DNA from 2 places in the Streptomyces sp. NPDC002057 genome. Region 2 is predicted to be linked to the other one. Evidence: predicted binding sites of a transcription regulator. Region 2 holds the regulator's gene; the other holds the start of a gene.
The links. Region 2 encodes HspR, which represses chaperone genes until heat shock. Its sites were predicted from a motif close to TTGAGNNNNNNNNNCTCAA; they were not measured.
Positions count from the first base shown of each region.

Region 1 (7,886 bases), on a different contig from region 2:
GATCTCTCGCGGGTGCAGGCGCTCGCGAACGGCTGACGCGCGTCTCACGAAGCGGCCCCCGGGTGTGCGGCACCCCGGGGGCCGCTTCGGCTTTTCCGGCCGACCCCCTTGCCTATTGGTATGGACCAATGCGACGCTCTACGCCGATCGCCCGGTATTCAACTTCCCGGCGCTCAGCGCGCGTTGCTCGTTCCGTCCTCCCCCACGCACGAGAGAGAGCCCCCGCATGCAGTCCTCCCGCCGTACCGCCACCGGCGTGGCCGCCCTGTCCGCCGCCGCCGCACTCGTCAGCCTCACCCCCACCACCGCGAGCGCCCACGGTGCCGTCTTCAACCCCGTCAGCCGGGTGGCCGCCTGTTACGCCGAGGGCCCCGAGACGCCCAGGTCACAGGTGTGCAAGGACCTCGTCGCCGACTCCGGCACCCAGCCGCTCTACGACTGGAACGAGGTCAACATCGCCAACGCCGCGGGCCGGCACCAGGCGGTCATCCCGGACGGCAAGCTCTGCTCGGCGAACCGCGAGAAGTACCGGGCCCTCGACTGGGCGCGCACCGACTGGCCGGCGACCGCCGTCGCCGCCGGCTCCTTCGACTTCAAGGTCCGGGTGACCGCCGCCCACGCCGGCACCATGACCGTCTACATCACCAAGCCGGGCTTCGACCCCACGCAGCCCCTCAAGTGGTCGGACCTGGACGCGACCCCCGTCGCCGTCCACAACACCTCCCGCACCGCCACCGACGGCTTCTACAACTTCACGGGCACCCTCCCCGCCCGCACCGGCCGCCACATCGTCTACAAGGTGTGGCAGCGCAACGACAGCCCCGAGGCCTTCTACAGCTGCTCGGACGTCACCTTCGGCGCCGCGGCCGCGCCCGCGCAGGCCAAGGCCCCGACCGAGGCGAAGATCGCTGCGGGCGCGTCCCTGTCCACCGTGAGCCACGCGGGCCACGGCGGCGACGAGCAGGCGCCGGCCCTCTCGGCCGAGACCACGACGACCCCCTCCTCGCCGCTCCCCCTCGCCCTGGCGGGCGCGGGCGGCCTCGCCGTCTTCGCGGCGGGCAGCCTCCTCCTGGGCCGCCGCCGGAACACGTCCGCCTCCTAGGAGCCGGATCTCCCGAGCGGGAAGAGGGCGGTGAGCCGGGGCAGCGCCAACCCCTCCGGTCGAGCCCCCTGGGGTTCGCCGTCCTCTTCCCAACCCCGGCCGTCGGCGAGCTCGTCCGCGAGCTCCTCGGCCAGCTCCTCGACGGCGTCGAGGAACTCCTCGCCGTCGTCGTCCTCCTGGCCGGTCAGCTCGTCGTACGCGTCCTGCGCCACATAGTCGAGCTCCTCCCACTCGGGCCACTCGTCGTCGTCCCACTCGTCCTGGTGGCGCCCCACGAGGCCCCGCACCTCGGGCACGTCGGCCAGCGCGTCCGGGTCGGCGACGACCGACTCGTACACCTTCCGCCCCTGGCCCACCAGCCAGAGCGTGAAGTAGTCGAAGCCGTCGTCGGTGCAGCCACCGCCCTCGATCCGGTTCGCCGCCCGCCACAGCGCGTGCGTCGCCGCGGCCTCGCCCGCGTCCTCGAGGCGCACCTGGAACTCCACGCTCTCCGCGGCAGGTCGGCGGAGCAACTCCGTCCGCAGCCACTCCAGCCGCTCGTCCCGGTCACCGGGGCGGCGGCTCAACTCGTCGATGAGAGCCCAGAAGGCGTCTTCGTTCATGCGTACGAGCATGACACCCCTCGCTGACATCCAGGTGACGAATTTCCCCCGGTGCGCCCCTGCTCCCGCCGGACACGGCGGAGCGGGGTGCCCCCGTCCGAGGACACCCCGCTCACCACGGGCCCGTTACGCCGCCACGCCCACCGGCACCGCCGCCGGGGCCAGCGCGATCTCCAGCACCTGACGGACGTCCGTCACCGGGTGGACCTCCAGCTTCTCCAGGATCTCGGCCGGGACGTCGTCCAGGTCGGCCTCGTTCCGCTTGGGGATCACGACCGTCGTGATGCCCGCCCGGTGCGCGGCGAGCAGCTTCTGCTTGACGCCGCCGATCGGGAGGACCCGGCCGGTGAGGGAGACCTCGCCGGTCATGGCCACGTCCGTGCGGACGAGCCGGCCGCTCAGCAGCGAGGCCAGTGCGGTCGTCATGGTGACGCCCGCGCTCGGGCCGTCCTTGGGGACGGCGCCCGCCGGGAAGTGGATGTGCACGCCGCGGTCCTTCAGACCGGTGACGGGCAGCTCCAGTTCCGCGCCGTGCGAGCGGAGGAAGGAGAGCGCGATCTGCGCCGACTCCTTCATCACGTCGCCCAGCTGACCGGTGAGGGTCAGGCCGGAGGCACCGGTCTCCGGATCGGACAGGGACGCCTCCACGAAGAGGACGTCACCGCCCGCGCCGGTCACCGCGAGCCCGGTGGCGACGCCGGGCACGGCGGTCCGGCGCTCCGCCGGGTCCTGGGCGGACTCCGGTACGTGGTGCGGCCGTCCGATGAGCCCCCGCAGGTCGTCCGGGCCGACCGTGAAGGGCAGCGCGCGGTCGCCGAGTTCGTGCTCGGCCGCGATCTTGCGGAGCAGCCGGGAGAGGGCGCGCTCCAGGGTGCGGACGCCCGCCTCGCGGGTGTACTCACCGGCCAGCCTGCGCAGGCTCGCGTCCTCCAGGACGACCTCGCCGGGCTCCAGGCCCGCGCGCTCCAGCTGCCGGGGCAGCAGGTGGTCGCGGGCGATGACGACCTTCTCGTCCTCCGTGTAGCCGTCGAGCCTGACCAGCTCCATACGGTCGAGGAGAGCCTCGGGGATGGCTTCGAGGACGTTGGCCGTGGCCAGGAAGACGACGTCGGAGAGGTCGAGTTCGACCTCCAGGTAGTGGTCGCGGAAGGTGTGGTTCTGCGCCGGGTCGAGGACTTCGAGGAGGGCCGCCGCGGGGTCGCCGCGGAAGTCGGAGCCGACCTTGTCGATCTCGTCGAGCAGGACCACCGGGTTCATGGACCCGGCCTCCTTGATGGCGCGGACGATCCGGCCGGGGAGGGCGCCGACGTAGGTCCTGCGGTGGCCGCGGATCTCCGCCTCGTCCCGTACGCCGCCGAGGGCGACCCGCACGAACTCGCGTCCCATCGCGTGCGCGACGGACTCGCCGAGGGAGGTCTTGCCGACGCCGGGCGGGCCGACGAGGGCGAGTACGGCTCCGCCGCGGCGGCCGCCGACGACGCCGAGGCCGCGCTCGGCGCGCCTCTTGCGCACGGCCAGGTACTCGGTGATGCGCTCCTTCACGTCGTCCAGGCCCGCGTGCTCGGCGTCGAGGACGGCGCGGGCGCCCCTGATGTCGTACCGGTCCTCGGTCCGCTCGTTCCACGGCAGTTCGAGGACGGTGTCCAGCCAGGTGCGGATCCAGGAGCCCTCGGGGGACTGGTCGCTGGACCGCTCCAGCTTCTCGACCTCCTTGAGGGCGGCCTCGCGGACCTTCTCGGGCAGGTCGGCGGCCTCCACGCGGGCGCGGTAGTCGTCGGACTCGTCGGCCGCGTCCTTGGACTCGCCGTTGAGGTCGCGGAGCTCCTTGCGGACGGCTTCGAGCTGGCGGCGGAGCAGGAACTCGCGCTGCTGCTTGTCGACGCCCTCCTGGACGTCCTTGGCGATGGTCTCGGCGACGTCCTGCTCGGCGAGGTGCTCGCGGAGCTGGGCGGTGGCGAGCCTGAGACGGGCGACCGGGTCGGCGGTCTCCAGGAGCGCGACCTTCTGCTCGACGGTGAGGAAGGGCGAGTAGCCGGAGTTGTCGGCGAGGGCGCCGACGCCGTCGATCTGCTGGACGCGGTCGACGACCTGCCAGGCACCGCGCTTCTTGAGCCAGCTGGTGGCCAGCGCCTTGTACTCCTTGATCAGGTCGGTGACCTGGCCGGGGAGCGGGTCGGGCAGGGTCTCCTCGACGGTGCCGCCCTCGACCCAGAGGGCCGCGCCGGGCCCGGTCGTACCGGCGCCGATGCGCACGCGGCCGATGCCGCGGATCAGGGCCCCGGGGTCGCCGTCGGACAGCCGTCCGACCTGCTCGACGGTGCCGAGGACGCCGGTTCCGGCGTAGGTCCCGTCGACGCGGGGCACGAGCAGCACCCGCGGCTTTCCGGCGCCGGGCCGCGCGGCGGCCTGGGCCGCCTCCACGGCGGCGCGCACCTCGTTGTCGGACAGGTCGAGCGGCACCACCATGCCGGGCAGCACGACCTCGTCGTCGAGCGGCAGCACGGGCAGAGTGAGCGGCACGGACGGCTTGGAGTCAGAAGCCATGATCTCCCCTTCGGCAGTCAAGTTGAGCTATGTGGACTCAATGCATGTGAGCCCGAGGATGTTCCCGACCACCCGTTCGCTCTGAGCGATCACTCTCCCGTCGACCCCGCCCGAACAGATGTAATGACCCTATGGATATCTCGTCTATTACATCGGCGTGGGTGGCGGGCTGGACCCTCTCCCGGGGGACCCCGGCGGCCGTCGCCGAGCCCTGGGGGTACCGGATCGACGTCGGTCTCCCCCGGCACGTCGTGCGGCATGTCCTGCCCGCCCCCGACGCGGACTCCGTCGGCGCGCTCTGCGCCCGCCTCACCGCCCCGTACAGCTGGCTCAAGATCATGGCGGGCCCCGAGGACGCGGCCGCGTGGATCACCGACGGGTGGACCGTCCCCGACGACCCCGGCTTCATGATGGTCAAGCCGCTCGACCCCGGCGCCCGGCCCGTGCCGCCGGAGGGGTACGCCCGGACCACCGAGGTCAGGGACGGTGTGGTCCGGGTCCGGATCCTCGCCCCCGACGGCACCCTGGCCGCGCGCGGCCAGATCGCGCCCACCGGCTCGACCGCCGTCGCCGACCAGATCGAGACCGACCCCGCGCACCGGCGGCGCGGGCTCGGCGCCAACGTCATGCGCACCCTGGAGGCCGCCGCCGCCCAGGCGGGCGCCGGGACCGGGGTGCTCGCCGCGACCACGGACGGGCTCGCGCTGTACGACGCGCTGGGCTGGCGGTACCGGGGGCCGCTCACCGGAATCGTCCGGGACGGCGCCTGACGTACGGCCCCGGGTCCGGCCTCCCCGAGGGAACCCGGCCGTCCGGCTGCGCGCCGGGCCCGTCACCCGGCATGCTCGGTCCATGGTGCGAGGCGTACGGCGGACGTGGTGCGGGGCCCTGCTGCTGGCGGGCGCCCTGGTCGGCGGCGTGAGCGGCTGCGGGCCGGGCGGCGGGCCCGCGCCGGGCGCCACCGGCCCCACCGCCACCGCACCCGGCGCCACCACCGCCCCGGGCACCGCCACCGCCACGCCGGGAACCCCGGGAACCCCGGGAACTCCAGGCACCCCGAGCACCCCGGGCACCCCGTCGGCCGACCCGCAGCCGGGTGAGGTCCTCGTCGAGGTGGTCGTCAGCGGTGGCCTCGCCGGCGTCCGCAACCGGCTCGTCGTCCGCTACGACGGCGGCTGGACCAGCCGCTCCGGAACCGAGCCGCCCCGCACCGGTCGGCAGACCCCCGCCGAGGCCGCCGAGCTCCGGGCCGCCCTGGAGGACCCCGCGTACGCCCGGGTCCCCGAGCGGCCCACCGGCGGACCGGTCGCCGACGGCTTCCAGTACGCCGTGACGTACCGCCACCGCCTCGTCGTCGCGGGCGACGGGGAACGCCCTCCCGCCCTCCGGCGGGTCTTCGCCGCCCTCCCGGAGGGCGGCCCGCCGACGAGCCCCTGAGCGGAGGGACACGCACCCGGGCCGGGCACGCGATCCCGTGGCCGGAACCGGCACACGCGGGCCGTCCCGTGCACGGAGCAGAGACGCGGGCCGTCCCGTGGACGGACCCGGCCCACGCGCGCGATCCCGTGAACCGGACCGGCCCACGCGGGCGATAGAGAGGGCGTGAGACTGTTGCGCCCCGCAGGGGGAGGCCCCTCCGGGGGCGACGAGGACGATGCCGCGCTGCTGCGCGCGGTCGCCCGGGGGAACACCGAGGCGCTCGCCGTGCTGTACGACCGGCACGCCGGCTGGCTGCACGCGCGCCTCGCCCGGCGCTGCCCGGACGAGGAGACCGTACGGGAGGTCCTCCAGGACACCTTCGTCACGGTCTGGCGCTCGGCCGGCGGCCACCGGGGCCGGGGCGAGGCCGGCGGCTGGCTCTGGGTGATCGCCGCCCGGCGGCTGGTCGACGCCCAGCGGGCACGCGCCCGCGTGGAGCGCGCCGCCACCGCCACCCCGGCGGAACCGCCCCCGACCGCGCCCTCCGCCGAGGAACGGGTGCTCGCGGGCCTGGAGTACGGGGAGGTGGGCGCCGCCCTCGACCGGATCTCCCCCGAACTCGCCGAGGTCCTGCGGGCGACCGTCGTCGACGGCCTGACGACCCGCGAGACCGCCCGGCTCCTCGGCATACCCGAGGGCACCGTCAAGACCCGCGCCCTGCGCGCCCGCCGCGAACTGCGCGCGGCTCTCGGGGCGGGCCGCCCCGGGGGACCCCACCCCCTGGGAGGCACCGCATGACGTCCCCCTGGCACGTCACCGAGACCCTGGCGGCCCACTACGCGCGGGGCACGGCCCCCGAGACGGACGCCTGGTCCCTGGAGAAGCACGTCGAGTCCTGCGGCGGCTGCGCGGCCCGCGTCTCGGCCGCCGTCCGCTCCGGCGCGGCGGGCCCCGTCCTCGCGTCCGTCCGCGACGAGCTCCTGACCTCCCTCGGACACCGGCCCGCCCCTGCCGCCGCCCCCGGAGGCGCCCTGCGGCACGCCCCCGTCGCCGGGAGCCCCCCCGGGCGCCGGGCGAGGTTCTGGTGGGCCGTCGGGCCCGCGCTGCGCGGGTCCTGGGTGGTGGCCGTGCTCCTCGTCGTCGGCGGGGCCTTCGCACTCGCCCACGGGGCCGGCTTCCGGGGGGCGCGGAGCCTGCTGCTCGCCGTCTCGCCGCTCCTTCCGCTCGCCGGGGTCGCCGTCTCGTACGGACGGCACGCCGACCCGCTGTACGAGATCACCGCCGCCACCCCGTCCGGCGGACTGCGGCTGCTGCTCACCCGTACCGCCGCCGTCCTCGCCGTGTGCGTGCCGCTGCTGACGGCGGCCGGGGCGCTGCTGCCGCCGGTGGCCGGCTTCCCGGGCGCGGCCGCCTGGCTGCTCCCGGGTCTCGCGCTGACCCTGGGCGCCCTCGCGCTCGGTTCGTTCGTGGGCTGCCGGGCGGCGGCCGCGACGCTCGGCGGGGGCTGGCTGCTCGCCGTCACGGGCCCGCTGCTCGGGCAGCCGGACGCGGGTGCCCCCTCGGGGGCGGCCACGCTCGCCCCGTACTTCTCCGGCCCCGCCGCGCAGGGGGGGTGGGCGGGCGCCGCGCTCGCCTGTGCCGCCCTCCTCGCGCTGCGGCGCCGTTCCTTCGACCACCTGGAGCCCCGGTGAACATCCCGACCGCCGTCGCCGTGACCGGACTGACCGTCCGCCACCGCCGTACCGTCGCCCTCGACCGGCTGGACCTCTCCCTCGGGCCCGGCGTGCACGGCCTGCTCGGCCCGAACGGGGCCGGGAAGACCTCCCTCATCCGGGTCCTCGCGACCGTCGCCGCGCCCTCCTCGGGCCGGGTGGAGCTGCTCGGCGGCGACGCCACGAGCCACCGCGGCCGGACCGGCATCCGGCGCAGGCTCGGCTATCTGCCCCAGGAGTTCGGCTACTACCCGGGCTTCACCGTGCGGGAGTTCGTCGCGTACGTCGCCTGGCTCAAGGAGCTGCCGGCCGACCGGGCCCCGGCGGCCGTGGAGCGCGCGGTGCGGCGGGTCGGGCTCGGCGACCGGATCGACGCGCGGATGAAGACCCTCTCGGGCGGCATGGTCCGGCGCGCCGGGATCGCCCAGGCGATCGTGAACGAACCCGAGCTGCTGCTCCTCGACGAACCGACCGCCGGTCTCGACCCGGAACAGCGGGTCGACTTCC
Region 1 covers NZ_JBEOXR010000002.1:105,731-113,616, reverse strand. Annotated here, with positions in the region: gene ABT129_RS02350 (lysozyme) at 1-36, shown strand, start outside; gene ABT129_RS02345 (lytic polysaccharide monooxygenase auxiliary activity family 9 protein) at 227-1,102, shown strand; gene ABT129_RS02340 (DUF4240 domain-containing protein) at 1,099-1,704, opposite strand; gene lon (endopeptidase La) at 1,831-4,248, opposite strand; gene ABT129_RS02330 (GNAT family N-acetyltransferase) at 4,380-5,018, shown strand; gene ABT129_RS02325 (hypothetical protein) at 5,101-5,685, shown strand; gene ABT129_RS02320 (RNA polymerase sigma factor) at 5,851-6,465, shown strand; gene ABT129_RS02315 (zf-HC2 domain-containing protein) at 6,462-7,358, shown strand; gene ABT129_RS02310 (ABC transporter ATP-binding protein) at 7,355-7,886, shown strand, end outside.
Region 1: lon (endopeptidase La) is a predicted target of HspR. The motif match lies at 4,271-4,289, and genes of this name have one in related genera.

Region 2 (7,886 bases):
CGCCGATCCTCGGAGCGGTGGTGACCGCCGGACCCCCGGCGGTCACCGGAGCAGTGACGAACACCGGAGCGGTCCGGAAGGAGGGACGTCGATGAGCACGAAGGACTTCGTCGAGAAGGACTACTACAAGGTTCTCGGCGTCCCCAAGGACGCCACCGACGCCGAGATCAAGAAGGCGTACCGGAAGCTCGCCCGCGAGAACCACCCGGACGCCAACAAGGGCGACACCAAGGCCGAGGAGCGCTTCAAGGAGATCTCCGAGGCCAACGACATCCTCGGCGACCCCAAGAAGCGCAAGGAGTACGACGAGGCCCGCGCCCTCTTCGGGAACGGCGGCTTCCGGGCCGGCGGACCCGGGGCCGGCGGCTCGTTCAACTTCGACCTGGGCGACCTCTTCGGAGGCGGCGCCCAGGGCGGCGCGGGCGGCGGTTTCGGTGGCGGCGGTGGCGGTATCGGGGACGTCTTCGGCGGCCTGTTCAACCGCGGCGCCGGCGCGGGCACCCGCACCCAGCCGCGGCGCGGCCAGGACATCGAGTCCGAGGTGACGCTCAGCTTCACCGAGGCCATCGAGGGAGCGACCGTACCGCTGCGGATGTCCAGCCAGCAGCCGTGCACGGCCTGTTCGGGCACCGGCGACAAGAACGGCACCCCCCGGGTCTGCCCGACCTGCGTCGGCACCGGACAGGTCTCGCGCGGCAGCGGCGGCGGCTTCTCGCTCACCGACCCCTGCGTGGACTGCAAGGGCCGCGGCCTCATCGCCGAGAACCCCTGCGAGGTCTGCAAGGGCAGCGGTCGTGCCAAGTCCTCCCGCACCATGCAGGTCCGCATCCCGGCCGGCGTGAGCGACAACCAGAAGATCCGGCTGCGCGGCAAGGGAGCGCCGGGCGAGCGCGGCGGGCAGAACGGCGACCTGTACGTCGTCGTGCACGTCGACGCCCACCCGGTCTTCGGCCGCAAGGACGACAACCTCACCGTCACCGTGCCGGTCTCCTTCACGGAGGCGGCGCTCGGCGGCGAGGTCAAGGTCCCGACCCTGGGCGGCCCCGCGGTCACCCTGAAGCTGCCCGCGGGCACCCCGAACGGCCGGACCATGCGCGCCCGGGGCAAGGGCGCGGTCCGCAAGGACGGCAGCCGCGGCGACCTCCTCGTGACGGTCGAGATCGCGGTGCCGAAGGAGCTGGACGACAAGGCACGTGATGCCCTGGAGACCTACCGCGAGGCGACCGCCTCCGAGGACCCCCGGGCGGAGCTGTTCCAGGCCGCGAAGGGAGCGTGACCCGGTGGACGGGCGCCGACGCAATCCGTACGAACTGACCGACGAGTCGCCGGTGTACGTCATCTCGGTGGCCGCCCAGCTCTCCGGTCTCCACCCGCAGACCCTGCGGCAGTACGACCGTCTCGGTCTGGTCTCCCCGGACCGCACGGCGGGCCGCGGCCGGCGGTACTCGGCCCGTGACATCGAGCTGCTCCGTCAGGTGCAGCAGCTGTCGCAGGACGAGGGCATCAACCTGGCCGGGATCAAGCGCATCATCGAACTGGAGAACCAGGTCGCGGCGTTGCAGAGCCGGATCGCGGAGCTGTCGGCGGCCGTCGACGGCGCGGCGGCGGCGATGCGGCAGCGCGAGGCCCAGGTGCACGCCTCGTACCGGCGCGACCTGGTGCCGTACCAGGACGTGCAGCAGGCGAGCGCGCTGGTGGTCTGGCGCCCCAAGCGCGGCGAGTAGGACAGAGAAGCGACGAGGCCCCTTCCACGGCTGTGGAAGGGGCCTCGCGCGTGTCCCGAGCGCGCCCGGCCACGGGATCGCGCGTGTCCCGTGCGTCCCCCTACGGGATCGCGCGTGTCCCGTGCGTCCCCCGCTACGGGATGAGTTCGGCCACGATGTCGCCGAGGGTCTCCCACCAGGGGGCCGCGCCGGTGCCGAACGCGGCGGCCAGGGCGGTGCCGACGGCCCGGTCGAGCGGGGTGGGGTCGACGGCCGGGTCCCAGTCGGCGTCCACCGTGCCGTCCCCCGAGGACTCCAGGGTGCCGAGCGTCCGCCCGTCGCGGGTGAACCGGCTGTCCACGTGGGTGCAGGGGGCGAGGCGGTAGCGGATCCCGTCGACGCGGACGTCCACCCGGTAGGAGCGCCGCAGCAGCCGGCCCCGCGCGGGCTTGAGCCGGGCGGGCTCCCCGTCGACGCCGAGGGCGAGCAGGGCGGGCTTGCGGGTCCCGATGGGGGTGTGGGTGTTCGGGGTGGTTCCGGGGGCCCGTACGAGCTCCACGGTGGGGAGCCCGTGCCCGGAGACCCGAAGGGTCCCGGCGGGCCCGTCGAGGTCGATCTGTATGTACACGGTGGTCGGTAGTCCCGTTCGACGCTGGTCAGTTGTCCTGATCGAGGATGCCCGACTGGGCGATCAGATAGCCGAGCTGGGCCCGGCTGCCGCTGCCGAGGGTGGCGGCGAGCTTGGCGATGTGGGCGCGGCAGGTGCGGACGTTCATCCCGAGGCGCCGGGCGATGGCCTCGTCGACGTGGCCCTCGACGAGGAGTTTGGCGATGGAGCGCTGGACGCCGCCGATGCCGTCCACGGACGGGCTGTAGGGGATCTCCTCCTCCCAGGGCACCCCGTGCAGCCAGAACTGGTCGAAGACGCCGACGAGGTACTGGACGAGGCCCTCGTGGCGCAGTTCGAGGGCGACCTGGCGGTCGCTGCGGGCGGGCACGAAGGCGACCTTGCGGTCGACGATGATCAGCCGGTCGACGATCTCTTCCAGGGTGCGCAGTTCCAGCCCGTAGGGGGCGACGCGCTCGACGTAGGCGAGGGTGGCCGGATGGTGGCGGGCGGTGTGCTGGTAGAGCGTGCGCATCCGGACACCTCGGTCGAGGAGCGGCTCCATGCGACGCAGGGCGGCTTCGAGGGTCTCGGGGCGGCGGCCGCTGCCGGGCTGGATGGTGAGGAGCTCCACGGTGCACTCGTTGATGACGCGGTCCAGCGTGGCGTTGATGACGCTGAGGCCTTCGAGGACGGTGATCGCCTGGGTGGCCGAGGGGTCCTGGGTGTGGATGGCGAGGAACGGCTCGAACGCGTCGGCCAGGGCGATGGCGTGCTGGCGCCGGGCCTGTATCTCCTGCTCGATGGGGTGGATGAGCTGGTTGAGCGCGATCGACGGCGGGATCGGATGGAGCCACTGGCTGTCGTCCGGATCCGGGTGCAGCAGGGACAGTTCCTTCAGGCAGGGGGCGGCCTCGGCCTCGGAACGGGCGATTCGACCCGTGCGGAGGGCGTTCGCGTACAGCTCCTTGCCCACGTCGCATAGTTCACCGTGACTGTGGTTATGGCCTGACACGTCACATTCGAGCCTCATTTGCACCCCCCTCAGGGTCATGAATTACAGGAACATGATGCCCGGCTTGGCTGGTGGAAAGGAGCGGGAGTGAGCCATCGTCTAAGACGCGGGGGGGAGGTAGTGATCAAAAGAGGTGGAGATCGGCCATGACCAGGATGGTTCGTGCACTTAGCGCCATAGCCGTTGCGGCGGCTGCTCTCGGTGTGCTCGCACTCGACGGCGAGCCCTCGTGGGAGAGTCACCCGGCGCACTCGGTGGTGGCGGGGCCGGACGAGCCCTCGTGGGAGACCGCTCCGGGACGTGACGTGCTCGCCCGTCCCGAGCCCTCGTGGGAGGTCGCCCCCGTCCGGAGCGAGCCCTCGTGGGAGACCGCTCCGGGGCGTGACGTGCTCGCCGGCCCCGGGGAGCCGTCCTGGGAGTTCGCCACCAAGGGTGCGGGAGCGTGAGCGTCCCGCCAGATGACCGCCGGTTCCGCCGGGAGATGGCTTCGGCCTATCGATCCGGCTGGCACTTCGTCGACCTCGCGACCGCCATCCCCCACCGTGGCGACGCGTTGAAGGTGACCCTCTTCGGAGAGCCCATCGTCGTGGCACGGGAGCAGGACGAGGACGTCCGCGCCTACCGCTGCCTGCGCCGCCCCCGGGGCGCACCACAGCCGATCCGCTGTGCCATCCGGTACGGCATGATCTTCGTCAACCTCGACCAGCGGGACCACCAGCTGATCGAGCCCGAGACCATCACCGCCACCCCCCGCAGTGCCTGAGCGATTCCCCCGTCGTTGTAGATCGCTCCGGCACTTCCCCCACACAGCGGCGCCATCGCGGACCTGAAACGCGATGGCGCCGCTGTGCTGCCCGGACTCTCCCGCACGCGGGGGTCCGGGCTTTCCCGTACGCGGGTGCTCCGGGTCCTCCCGTACGCGGGTGCTCCGGGTCCTCCCGTACGCGGGGGCCCGGGCTTTCCCGTACGGGGTCAGGCGCGGCCCATCGCCCGGGTGAGGGCGATCTCGATGACGACCCGGTCCGGGTTCGGCGCCGGCGTGCGTCCGTAGCGCTCCGCGTAGCGCGCCACCGCGTCCTCGACGACCTCCGCCTCCGTGCGGATGCGGGCGACGCCCTCCAGGGTGGCCCAGCGCCCCTTGTCGACCTGGCAGACGGCGACCCGCGCGCCGTCGGTGCCCGCCGCGAGGACGTTGGCCACCTTCCGGCTGTGCTTGTTGGTGATGACCCGCGCGTACCCGTTCTCGGGGTCGTACGTGACGCCCACCGCGACGACGTGCGGGGTCCCGTCCGGGCGCGGGGTGGTCAGGGTGCTCATGTGGTACTCGCGCCAGAAGCCGAGGTACGAGTCGGTGGGGTTCTTCGGGTCGGTGGCCATGGACCGGAAACTACCCGGGGGAGAGCCCCCTCCGACACCTTGAGCGCTATCGACTCAACTTTGTGTACCCTGGAGAAGTCATAGGAGGAGGACCCACGAGAACCCAGGAGGAGCACCGCACGTGGACGCCGAACTGACCAACCGGAGCCGGGACGCGATCAACGCGGCCAGCAGCCGCGCCGTGTCCGAAGGACACGCCGACCTGACCCCCGCCCACCTGCTGCTCGCGCTGCTCACGGGACAGGACAACGAGAACATCGTCGACCTGTTCGCCTCGGTCGAGGCCGACCAGGCCGCCGTGCGCGCGGGCGCCGAGCGGCTGCTCGCCTCCCTGCCGAGCATCACCGGGTCGACGGTCGCGCCCCCGCAGCCCAGCCGCGACTTCCTCGCGGTCATCGCCGACGCCGACCGGCGGGCGAAGGAGCTCGGCGACGACTACCTGTCCACCGAGCACCTCCTCGTCGGGATCGCCGCCAAGGGCGGCCGCGCCGGTGAGATCCTCGACGCGCAGGGCGCGAGCGCGTCGAAGCTGGTCGACGCGTTCGAGAAGAGCAGGGGAGGACGCCGGGTGACCACACCCGACCCGGAGGGGCAGTACAAGGCGCTGGAGAAGTTCGGAACGGACTTCACGGCCGCCGCGCGCGAGGGCAAGCTGGACCCGGTCATCGGCCGCGACCACGAGATCCGCCGCGTCGTGCAGGTGCTGTCCCGCCGCACCAAGAACAACCCGGTCCTCATCGGTGAGCCCGGCGTCGGCAAGACCGCCGTCGTCGAGGGACTCGCCCAGCGGATCGTGAAGGGCGACGTACCCGAGTCGCTGAAGAACAAGCGGCTCGTCTCGCTCGACCTCGGCGCGATGGTCGCCGGGGCCAAGTACCGGGGCGAGTTCGAGGAGCGCCTGAAGACCGTCCTCTCCGAGATCAAGGAGAGCGACGGCCAGATCATCACCTTCATCGACGAGCTGCACACGGTCGTCGGCGCGGGCGCCGGCGGCGACTCCGCCATGGACGCGGGCAACATGCTCAAGCCCATGCTGGCCCGCGGCGAGCTCCGCATGGTCGGCGCGACCACCCTCGACGAGTACCGCGAGCGGATCGAGAAGGACCCCGCCCTGGAGCGCCGCTTCCAGCAGGTCCTGGTCGCCGAGCCCACGGTCGAGGACACCGTCGCGATCCTCCGCGGCCTCAAGGGCCGGTACGAGGCCCACCACAAGGTGCAGATCAACGACTCCGCGCTGGTGGCCGCCGCGACCCTCTCCGACCGGTACATCACCTCCCGCTTCCTCCCCGACAAGGCCATCGACCTCGTCGACGAGGCCGCCTCCCGGCTGCGGATGGAGATCGACTCCTCGCCCGTCGAGATCGACGAGCTCCAGCGGTCCGTGGACCGGCTCCGCATGGAGGAGCTGGCCCTGAAGAACGAGACGGACGCGGCGAGCAAGCAGCGCCTGGAGAAGCTGCGGCGCGACCTCGCCGACCGCGAGGAGGAGCTGCGCGGCCTCACCGCCCGCTGGGAGAAGGAGAAGGAGTCCCTCAACCGGGTCGGCGAGCTCAAGGAGCGTCTCGACGAGGCCCGCGGCCGCGCCGAGCGCGCCCAGCGCGACGGCGACTTCGACACCGCCTCCAAGCTGCTCTACGGGGAGATCCCGGCCCTGGAGCGGGATCTGGAGGAGGCGAGCGAGGCCGAGGCCCAGCAGGAGTCCTCGAAGGCTGCTGACAAGAAGAACGCGATGGTCAAGGAGGAGGTCGGACCCGACGACATCGCCGACGTCGTCGGCGCCTGGACGGGCATCCCCGCCGGCCGCCTCCTGGAGGGCGAGACGCAGAAGCTGCTGCGCATGGAGGACGAGCTCGGCCGGCGGCTGATCGGCCAGTCCGAGGCCGTCCGGGCCGTCTCCGACGCCGTGCGCCGCACCCGCGCGGGCATCGCCGACCCCGACCGGCCCACCGGCTCCTTCCTCTTCCTCGGCCCCACGGGCGTCGGGAAGACGGAGCTGGCGAAGGCGCTCGCGGACTTCCTCTTCGACGACGAGCGGGCCATGATCCGCATCGACATGTCGGAGTACGGCGAGAAGCACAGCGTCGCCCGCCTGGTCGGCGCGCCTCCCGGCTACGTCGGGTACGAGGAGGGCGGCCAGCTCACCGAGGCGGTCCGCAGGCGCCCGTACAGCGTGGTCCTGCTCGACGAGGTGGAGAAGGCGCACCCGGAGGTCTTCGACGTCCTGCTCCAGGTCCTGGACGACGGACGGCTGACCGACGGGCAGGGCCGGACGGTGGATTTCCGCAACACCATCCTGATCCTCACCTCGAACCTGGGCAGCCAGTACCTCGTCGACCCGCTGACCTCGGAGGACGTCAAGAAGCAGCAGGTCATGGACGTCGTCAGGGCCAGTTTCAAGCCGGAGTTCCTCAACCGGCTGGACGACCTGGTGGTCTTCTCCGCCCTCGACCGGGCCGAGCTGGGCCGGATCGCGCGGCTCCAGATCGACCGGCTCGCGAAGCGGCTCGCCGAGCGGCGGCTCACCCTGGACGTCACCCCGGAGGCCCTGGAGTGGCTCGCCGAGGAGGGCAACGACCCCGCGTACGGCGCCCGGCCGCTGCGCCGCCTCATCCAGACGGCGATCGGCGACCGGCTCGCCAGGGAGATCCTCGCGGGTGAGGTCGTGGACGGCGACACGGTCCGCGTGGACCGCTTCGAGGACGGCCTGATCGTGGGGGCGGCGCGGTAGGCCCTGTCGTCACCTTCCTGTCCGCCTGGCTCAGGTGTCGAAGGCCGTCACGCGTACGAGGGCGGTGTCGCCGTCCTCGTACGTGATCCGCAGGTGCACGTAGAGCATCTCGTCGAAGGACACGTCCACGCACCGGTCCTCCTCGCAGGAGAACGAGGCCCTACCCGTCGGATAGGTCGTCCTCAGCCACCCCCCGATGGCGGAGCGGGGCATCCGGAACTCGGCCGTCGCCTGGGTGTCCTGCCAGTGGGCGGCCGTGCAATGGGCGTCCTCGGCCTCCACCGGGAGGCTGCCGCGCGCGAAGGTCATCACCTCGGCGCAGTCGACCTCCTTCGTCTCACCGATCTCGCTCCAGGCCATCGCGCCCCAGGCGAGCAGGGCGACCGGCCCCCCGCAGAGCACGGTGACCGCCACCGAGGCCCACACCCAGGTCCAGGCGCGCGGCTTCACAGGACC
Region 2 covers NZ_JBEOXR010000001.1:304,553-312,438, forward strand. Annotated here, with positions in the region: gene dnaJ (molecular chaperone DnaJ) at 92-1,276, shown strand; gene ABT129_RS01415 (heat shock protein transcriptional repressor HspR) at 1,281-1,724, shown strand; gene ABT129_RS01420 (hypothetical protein) at 1,858-2,331, opposite strand; gene ABT129_RS01425 (helix-turn-helix transcriptional regulator) at 2,360-3,364, opposite strand; gene ABT129_RS01430 (hypothetical protein) at 3,529-3,771, shown strand; gene ABT129_RS01435 (Rieske (2Fe-2S) protein) at 3,768-4,088, shown strand; gene ABT129_RS01440 (pyridoxamine 5'-phosphate oxidase family protein) at 4,298-4,702, opposite strand; gene clpB (ATP-dependent chaperone ClpB) at 4,824-7,430, shown strand; gene ABT129_RS01450 (hypothetical protein) at 7,461-7,880, opposite strand.